2 regions of the Streptomyces nanhaiensis genome follow, and region 1 is predicted to be linked to the other one. Evidence: riboswitches for the same ligand, from Rfam matches in the RefSeq annotation. Region 1 holds a riboswitch; the other holds the start of a gene.
The links. A riboswitch is a leader RNA that binds a small molecule or an ion and turns the genes downstream of it on or off. The one in region 1 is predicted to bind cyclic di-AMP.
Positions count from the first base shown of each region.

Region 2: linked by a shared signal. The riboswitch ahead of ACLIYP_RS07630 (transglycosylase family protein) and the one ahead of ACLIYP_RS18155 (transglycosylase family protein) in region 1 are both predicted to bind cyclic di-AMP.

Region 1 is NZ_JBKJFM010000081.1:2,912-7,462, forward strand. It holds gene ACLIYP_RS18145 (cytochrome P450 family protein) at 1-455, shown strand, start outside; gene ACLIYP_RS18150 (transglycosylase family protein) at 651-1,607, shown strand; cyclic di-AMP (ydaO/yuaA leader) riboswitch at 1,843-2,013, shown strand; gene ACLIYP_RS18155 (transglycosylase family protein) at 2,020-2,745, shown strand; gene eno (phosphopyruvate hydratase) at 3,009-4,298, shown strand; gene ACLIYP_RS18165 (FtsB family cell division protein) at 4,485-4,551, shown strand, end outside.
Region 2 is NZ_JBKJFM010000018.1:36,012-40,562, reverse strand. It holds gene ACLIYP_RS07640 (erythromycin esterase family protein) at 1-590, opposite strand, end outside; gene ACLIYP_RS07635 (zinc-dependent alcohol dehydrogenase) at 808-2,106, shown strand; cyclic di-AMP (ydaO/yuaA leader) riboswitch at 2,832-3,005, shown strand; gene ACLIYP_RS07630 (transglycosylase family protein) at 3,012-4,100, shown strand; gene ACLIYP_RS07625 (NADP-dependent isocitrate dehydrogenase) at 4,260-4,551, shown strand, end outside.

The DNA.
Region 1 (4,551 bases):
AGCGGCGGCTGTTCCAGGAGGCGTCGGCGGCGGGCGACACCGCACTGCTGCAGACGGCGGTGGAGGAACTGCTGCGCTACGACGGGCCGGTGGAGCTGGCGACCTGGCGGTTCGCCACCGAGCCGATGGAGATCGGCGGACAGCGGATCGCCACCGGCGATCCGGTGCTGGTGGTGCTGGCCGCCGCCGACCGCGACCCGTCGCGGTTCGCCGACCCGGACACCCTGGACCTCACGCGCGGTGACAATCCTCACCTCGGATACGGACACGGCATCCACTACTGCCTGGGGGCGCCGCTGGCGCGGCTGGAGGGGCGGATCGCCCTCACGGCCCTGCTGGGACGCCTCCCCGACCTGCGGCTCGCGGCGGAACCTGCCGATTTGCGCTGGCGGGGCGGCCTCATCATGCGCGGACTGCGCGAACTGCCGGTGGAGTTCGACCCGGTGCGCGGGTGACGCACAGTCATGTGCGTGATCAGTGCGTGATCTGCGAGACACTGACTTGTGATGATCGGCCCGGTGACGCTACGTTCAGCCGTCAACCGCTCGACCTTGTCATCTGTCCACGCACGAGAGGCTCCACACATGCTTTCCGGGAACGGTAGACACCGCCGCCCCCGCCAGGCTCCCGCCATCTTCGTCACGGCAGGAGTGACCGGCGCGGGATTCGCCATCCCCCTGCTCGGGGCGGCGGGCGCGCAGGCGGCAGACCTCGACACCTGGGACCGGGTCGCGCAGTGCGAGAGCGGCGGCCTGTGGAGCGCCGACACCGGCAACGGCTACTACGGAGGCCTCCAGCTCACCCAGGAGATCTGGGAGCAGTACGGCGGCACGTCGTACGCCGAGCGCCCCGACCTCGCCAGCCGCAGCCAGCAGGTCGCGGTGGCCGAGAAGATCCTCGCCGACCAGGGGCCGGAGGCCTGGCCCTCCTGCGGCGTCAATGCCGGGCTGCGCCACGACACCACCGGCGAGGCCCCGGCCATCGACCCGGGCAACCTCCTGCCGGAGGAGGACGCGCGGGACGGCGGGAGCGGCGGGGGCCTCCTGGACGGCGTCCTGCCGGGCGGCGACGCGGAGGAGGAGTCCCCGGCCGCCGGCGAGGACGAGGACGGGTCCGGCGGCGCGAAGGGCGGCGCCGGGGACGAGCGGAAGGCCCCGAAGGGCGGCGCCGCGGAGGACGGCACTGCACGGGACGGCGCCGAGGACGAGGGCGCGAAGGACGGCGGTGCGAAGGACGGCGCCCGCGCCGAGGCGGGAGAGGGCACCGGAAAGCACCGCGGCGAGCGCGACCCGCGCGAACTGGAGCTGGAACGCGGGGCGGAGAGCCGGGCGCCGGAGGGCCGGGAGGCCGCCGGCGACGAGCGGTCCGGGGAGGCCGCCGACCGCTCCGCCCGCGCCGAGCGCCCCGCGCTGGCGGGCACCGTGAGCGGTCTGGGCACCCGCGGGACGGACGAGGGCTACCTCGTGCGCCCCGGGGACTCGCTCGTGACGATCGCCCAGGAGCACGGCGTGCCGGGCGGCTGGAGCGGGCTGTACGAGAGCAACAAGGACGTCGTGGGCGAGGATCCGGACCTGATCCTGCCGGGACAGGAGCTCACTCTCGGATGAGCGCGGACGGCCCTGCGGGATGACCCTCCCGGGCGACTGCGGCGTGTCGTTCCTGTCCGGCCTAACGCTCCTCACCTGACCTGCGGGTTCCATCCGTGCGGGCGTCAGAAAGGGTGAACCGCGGGTTTCTGACATGCTTTGAGACGTATGCCCCGGTGTGCTTACCGTCGTGTCGCTCGCACCGCGAGTGCCACCGACCGCAGCGCCGAATCCTGCCGGCGGCCGGTGGGCAGTCGTCGCGTCAGCGCCGATGGCAGGAGCGGGGGAACCAGGTAGGCGCCGCCCAGGACCGCACGGTCCGAGGCGGCTTGGGGTGAAGTCGCCCGGGGCTCCGCGCCCCGGACGGCCGGGCTTGCTCACTGCCCGAACCCGACAGCTCACCTCGCAGGCGTCGGTGAGACAAGGGACGTCCATGCTGTTCACCGGCAAGGGGCACGACAGCCGCACCGCCAGAGCCGTCCGCGCGGCCGCGCTGACGGGCGCCGCGGGCGCCGCCATCGCCGTTCCGGTGGCGGGCGCGCCGGGCGCCTCGGCCGCCTCCGTCGACACCTGGGAGCGGGTGGCCCAGTGCGAGTCCGGCGGCGACTGGTCCATCAACACCGGCAACGGCTACTACGGCGGTCTGCAGTTCTCCCAGTCCAGCTGGGAGGCCGCCGGCGGCACCCGGTACGCGCCGCGCGCCGATCTGGCCACCAGGGAGCAGCAGATCGCCGTGGCCGAGCGGCTGCTGGCCATGCAGGGGCCGCGCGCCTGGGCCTGCGCCGAGAAGGGCGGCCTCACCGCCGACGGGCCCGCGGCCGAGGTGGACCCGGGCGGCGGCCGCTCCGTCGGCCCCGGCGCCGGGCGGACGTACTCCGAGTCGCGCGACCGCTCGCAGCCTCAGCCGCGGAACCAGTACCGGAGCCAGTCGCAGGAGCAGTCCCAGAAGCAGTCCGGGTCGCTGCCGCGGGGCGCCTCCGAGCGGGCGGACGACCACCGGGACGGCGCCGAGTCCGGCTACACGGTCAAGTCCGGCGACACGCTGCGCGCCATCGCCGCCGCCCACGGCACCACCTGGCAGCGGATCCACCAGGACAACGCCGACGTCATCGGCGACGACCCCAACCTGATCTTCCCCGGCCAGCAGCTCCGGGTCTGATCCCCTGCTGTGCCCGCCCCGGCGCCGCTCCCGTCACCCGGCGGCGCCAGCCCGGTGCGGTGTGTCACCTCCCCCGGCGGAGGGCGCGCCGCACCGGGTTTATTCAATTTGGAAACAAAATGCTCTCACCCGCGCTGAGCTGCGATTTCACCCTCCGTTCCGCCGTATGGCACGGGCTGTCGGCGAGGTGGCGTGCGCGGGCCGGATAGGCTCAGGGCACTGAGACCCGACACACACGCCCGACACACACGAAGGAGACCCTCGTGCCGTCCATCGACGTCGTAGTGGCCCGCGAGATCCTCGACTCGCGAGGCAACCCCACGGTCGAGGTCGAGGTCGGCCTCGACGACGGCAGCACCGGTCGTGCAGCCGTTCCGTCCGGCGCCTCCACGGGCGCCTTCGAGGCCCTTGAGCTGCGTGACGGAGACAAGAGCCGCTACGGCGGCAAGGGCGTCGAGAAGGCCGTCCTCGCCGTCATCGAGCAGATCGGCCCGGAGCTGGTCGGATACGACGCCACCGAGCAGCGCCTGATCGACCAGGCGATGTTCGACCTGGACGCCACCCCGGACAAGTCCTCCCTCGGCGCCAACGCCATCCTCGGCGTCTCGCTGGCCGTCGCCCACGCCGCCTCCGAGGCGTCCGACCTGCCGCTGTTCCGCTACCTCGGCGGGCCGAACGCGCACCTGCTGCCGGTGCCGATGATGAACATCCTCAACGGCGGATCGCACGCCGACTCCAACGTGGACATCCAGGAGTTCATGATCGCGCCGATCGGCGCCGAGTCCTTCTCCGAGGCCCTGCGCTGGGGCACCGAGGTCTACCACACCCTCAAGAAGGTGCTGAAGGAGCGCGAGCTCTCCACCGGTCTGGGCGACGAGGGCGGCTTCGCCCCGAACCTCGGCTCCAACCGCGAGGCGCTCGACCTCATCCTGGAGGCGATCGGGCAGGCCGGCTACACCCCCGGCCAGGACATCGCCCTCGCCCTGGACGTCGCCGCCTCCGAGTTCCACAAGGACGGCCGCTACGTCTTCGAGGGCCAGGAGCGCACCGCCGCCCAGATGACCGACTACTACGCCGAGCTGGTCGAGGCGTACCCGCTGGTCTCCATCGAGGACCCGCTGTTCGAGGACGACTGGGACGGCTGGAAGACCATCACCGAGCGCCTGGGCGACAAGGTCCAGCTCGTCGGTGACGACCTGTTCGTCACCAACCCCGAGCGCCTGGCCCGCGGCATCGAGGAGGGCGCCGCCAACGCCCTGCTGGTCAAGGTCAACCAGATCGGCTCCCTGACCGAGACGCTGGACGCCGTCGAGCTGGCCCAGCGCAACGGCTTCAAGTGCATGATGTCCCACCGCTCCGGCGAGACCGAGGACGTCACCATCGCCGACCTGGCCGTCGCCACCAACTGCGGCCAGATCAAGACCGGCGCCCCGGCCCGCTCCGAGCGCGTCGCCAAGTACAACCAGCTGCTGCGCATCGAGGAGATCCTCGACGACGCCGCGGTGTACGCCGGACGCTCGGCGTTCCCGCGGTTCCGCTCCGCGGACCGGTAAACGCAGCCGCTCCGCGGAGCGCTGAGCACGGCCGCGGGAAGCGGCCCCGCCGTCACCGCGTCCCCGCCGCCGTCCCGTACGGTGGCGGGGACGCGGCGGCATCGCGGCGGTACACGGCGGCATCGCGGCGGTACACGGCGGCGCACCGCGACGGCACGGCGACGACAGGGCAGCAGGGGAGGCGAGGTGGCCGCGGAACGGGACAGGTTCTCCACCGCGACCAGGCTCAGGGCACTGGGCACACAGGCGGCCG
Region 2 (4,551 bases), on a different contig from region 1:
TCCCGGGCGTACGGCTCGAAGCAGCGGCAGGCGGCGAGGGCCTGCTCCACCTGGTCGGGGTCGTGTTCGCGCACGTGGTCCAGCACGGCGTGCAGCGACTCCCACAGGCTGTAGACGTCGAGTCCGAAGAAGCCGACGCGCTCCCCGGCGGGCAGGGCGAGGTTGTACCCGCGCAGCCACCGGGCGAACTCCAGCACCTCGGTGTTGGCCCACATCCACCGCGGCCAGCGCCCGAAGCCGTCCAGCACCTCCCCGGGGTCCTCCGGGGTGCCGGGGGCGCCGGTGACGCAGTGGTGCAGGGACTGGCAGTCGGGCCAGTCGCCCTCCACGGCCACCAGCGAGAAGCCCTTCTCCGCGATCAGCCGGCGGGTCAGCTCCGCCCGCCACCGGTAGAACTCCGCGGTGCCGTGGGATGCCTCGCCGACGGCCACGTAGCGGGCGTCGCCGATCCGCTCCAGCAGGGGATCGAGGGAGTGCGGGCCGGTCAGCGGCAGGGCTTCGCCGCGTATCTCCCGCACCTTCCGCATCTCCTGTGCCTCCCGGCCCTCTCGCGCCGCCGTGCCGTCGGCCGAACCCCCGGTGACTGCCATCGCCGTGCTCTCCCTGGTCGCGCGGGTGCCTGCGGGCGGGCCCCGGCCCGCCCGGCTGCCGGTGCCCGGTCCGCGGTACCCCGGGGCGGGCGGCGTAACACCCCTCCCGGGCCGGGGGCCCGGGGCCCGGGGCCCGCGGTTTCCGGCGGCGGGCCCCGGGCACCCGCGACCCGTTCGGATGAACGCGACCGGCCCGTGAAGGGAAGGGTGAGTGCTGATGAAGGCCGTCGTATGGCACGGCGTGGGTGACATCCGGGTGGAGGACGTACCGGAACCGAAGATCCACGAACCGTACGACGCGATCGTGCGGATCACCTCGTCGGCGATCTGCGGGACCGACCTGCACTTCGTGCGCGGCACGATGCCGGGCATGAAGGAGGGGCGGATCCTGGGCCACGAGGCCGTCGGAATCGTGGAGGAGGTCGGAGCGGGCGTGCGGAACTTCCGCCCGGGCGACCGGGTGGTGGTGCCCTCCACGGTCGCCTGCGGGACGTGCAGCTACTGCCGGGTCGGCTACTACGCCCAGTGCGACAACGCCAACCCCGGCGGGCGCCGGGCGGGCACGGTGTTCTTCGGCGGTCCCGAGGCCGCCGGCGGCCTGGACGGGCTGCAGGCGGAGTACGCCCGGATCCCGTACGCCCACGTCGGGCTGGTGCCGCTGCCGGACACCGTCGACGACGCCCAGGCGATCCTGCTGTCCGACATCTACCCCACGGCGTGGTTCGGCGCGCGGCTGGCCGAGATCGGCTCCGGCGACACGGTCGCGATCCTCGGCGCCGGCCCCGTGGGCCAGTCCGCGATCGCCTGCGCCCGGCTGCAGGGCGCCGGGCGGATCATCGTGGTGGACGGCGTTGCCGACCGCCTGGACCTGGCCCGCGACCAGCACGCCGAGACGGTCGACTTCAACGCCGAGGAACCCGTCGAGGCGGTCCTGGACCTGACCGGCGGCATCGGTGTGGACCGGGTGGTCGACGCGGTCGGCGTCGACGCCGAGCGTCCCGCCCGCGGCCCGGCCGCCGAGGCCCTGGCCGGGCAGGCGCAGGATTTCGACCGCGAGCGCGACGAGGTCGCCCCCGAGCAGCGGCCCGACGGCGACACCTGGGTCCCCGGCGACGCGCCGTCGCTGGCGGCCCGCTGGGCGGTGCGGATGGCGGCCAAGGCCGGCACCGTCGGAACCATCGGGGTCTATCCGCCGCAGGTGGAGCACTATCCGTTCGGCGAGGCGTTCATGAAGAACCTCACCCTGCGGATGGGCAACTGCAACCACCGCCGCTACCTGCCCCGCCTGGTGTCCATGGTCGCCTCCGGCGAACTGGACCCCACCCCGCTGCTGACCCGCTGGGCCGAGGTCCCCGACGCCGTCGAGGCGTACCGGACGTTCGACCGCCGGGAGTCGGGCTGGACGAAGGTGGCCCTCGGCGTGGACGGCCACGGCTCGGTCGCCCCCGGCCTCGGTGAGGCGGCCGGTACCGGAGCGGCCACCACCGCGGGGACCGGGCGGACGGGGGGAAGGTGAGCGCCGCGGCAGCGTACGCGGGGAAGCGGGTCCGCGAGACCGGCGGCCCCCACCGCGCCGGGCGCCCGCGGACGGCCCGCGCCGAGCGAGGGGGAACGCCTCCGGCCGCTCCGGCGGGCCCGCCGAGTCCGGGACCGGGCGCCACCGACCGGGCGCCGAGCCCCCGGACGGCGGCCTGAACCGGGCCGCCGTCGGGCCGCAGCCGGACCGCGCAGCGGAAGCGGCCCCTCGCGTGAAGGCGTGCGAGGGGCCGCTTCCGCTGTCCGCCCCGTCTCGCGGGCACACCGGAAAACCGGCAAAACGCCTATGAGATGTCCAATTGGCCATTGAGGCGAAAAACCCCGGTGGGGAACTTATGGCAGCCATGTTCGCCAATGGCTCCTGTCGTGAACAACGCCCCATAAAGGACTGGTCGTTCGGGAGGTGTGCCGGGAATCACACCTTCGTGCTCCTCGTGTGCCCGCCGCTGAGATCCTTAATTGCCGGCGGCCGAAATTCCTGGCCGGAAAGCGTTTTGACGGGTGTGCCGCCCTCCGCGCCCCGGTTTCCGGCCGGTTGCCGGACACGCACGGCGGCCATGTTTGTCGGATCGGTGACAAAGTGAGGGGCCGTCGGATTTCCGGCGCCTTGTCTTCCGTGAATTCCCTGTGTTTATGTGGCCTGGCCTTCGCCGCCCATGGTGGGGGCTCCACCGCCGGGACGCCGAGTCCTGCCGCCCGGCCGGGGAGAGGCAGCAGCCGACCACGGCAGGAGCGGGGAAACCACATACGCGCCGTGCCGCGCCTTCGGCGGCCCGGCTTGGGGTGAAGCCGATTCCCGAAGCCCCTGACGCGAAGGGAACGGCCGGGCAACTCCAGCCCGAATCCGACAGCTAACCCCGCAGGCGTGGGAGAGGAAGCACACCCATGTCCCGTGGTCGTCACCGCCGCCCCCGCACACCCCTGATATCCCGTCAGTTCTCGCGCGTCTCCCTCGCGCTCACCGCCGGCGGCGCGGGCATCGCCGCGCCGCTGGTCGCCGCCGGCAGCGCGAACGCTGCCTCCACCGAGGTGTGGGAGAAGGTCGCCGAGTGCGAGGCCGGCGGCAACTGGTCCATCAACACCGGCAACGGCTACTTCGGCGGACTGCAGTTCTCCCAGTCCAGCTGGGAGGCCGCCGGCGGCACCGAGTACGCGCCGCGCGCCGACCTGGCCACCAAGGAGGAGCAGATCGCCGCCGGCGAGAAGCTGCTCGCCCTCCAGGGGCCGGGAGCCTGGCCCACCTGCGGACCCGCGGCCGGGCTCGGCCGGGACTCCGGCGCCCCGGCCGGCGGCACCGCCACCCAGACGCGCGGTGAGTCCAAGGTGAGAGCCGGGACGGAGACCGGGGCGAAGTCCGCGGCGAAGCCCCGGGGAGAGCGCGGGTCCACCGCCGGCTCCCACACCGTCGCCTCCGGCGACACCCTCCACTCGATCGCCACCAGCCACGGTGTCGAGGGCGGCTGGCAGGCCGTCTACGACGCCAACCGCGAGATCGTCGGCGGCAACCCGCACCTGATCTTCCCCGGCCAGGAACTGGCCCTGTCCGCCCGTTCCTCCGCTGGCGGACAGGAGCGCGCCCCGGAGCGCGCGGACCGGACACAGACCCGCCCGGCCGCCAAGAAGACCGTGCCCCAGGCCTCGCCGAAGGCCTACGCGAACAACCTCGACGGCTGGATCCGCGAGGCCCTGGACATCATGCGTGCCAACGGCATCCCCGGCACCTACGAGGGCATCCACCGCAACATCATCCGCGAGTCCGGCGGCAACCCGAACGCGATCAACAACTGGGACATCAACGCCCAGCGCGGCACCCCCTCGATCGGCCTGCTCCAGGTCATCAAGCCGACCTTCGACGCCTACCACGTCCCGGGCACGGCCAACAGCCAGTACGACCCGGTCGCCAACATCGTCGCGGCCTGCAACTACGCGGCCGACCGCTACGGCTCGATCGACAACGTCAACGGGCCCTACTGAGACGGCCGGGCCCGCGGGCCCGGCGGCCCCGCCCCCGCATCCCCGCCCCTTGTGGCGGCGCGAACGCGCCGCCACAAGGGGCGGGGCCCTTTCGGGGGGAGGCCCTCCACGGGATATCTTGATGTCGAGCAATGTTGCAGACGTGGAGCGGAGCACCCGGTGACTGACTCGACCATCATCTACACACAGACCGACGAGGCCCCGGCCCTGGCGACGTACTCGTTCCTGCCGGTGGTCAGGGCCTACGCCGCCAAGGCGGGTGTCGCCGTGGAGAGCCGCGACATCTCCCTGGCGGGGCGGATCATCGCGGTCTTCCCCGAGTACCTCAAGGAGGAGCAGCGCATCGGTGACGCGCTCACCGAGCTCGGCGAGCTGGCCAAGACCCCCCAGGCCAACATCATCAAGCTGCCGAACATCTCGGCCTCCATCCCGCAGCTCAAGGCCGCCGTCG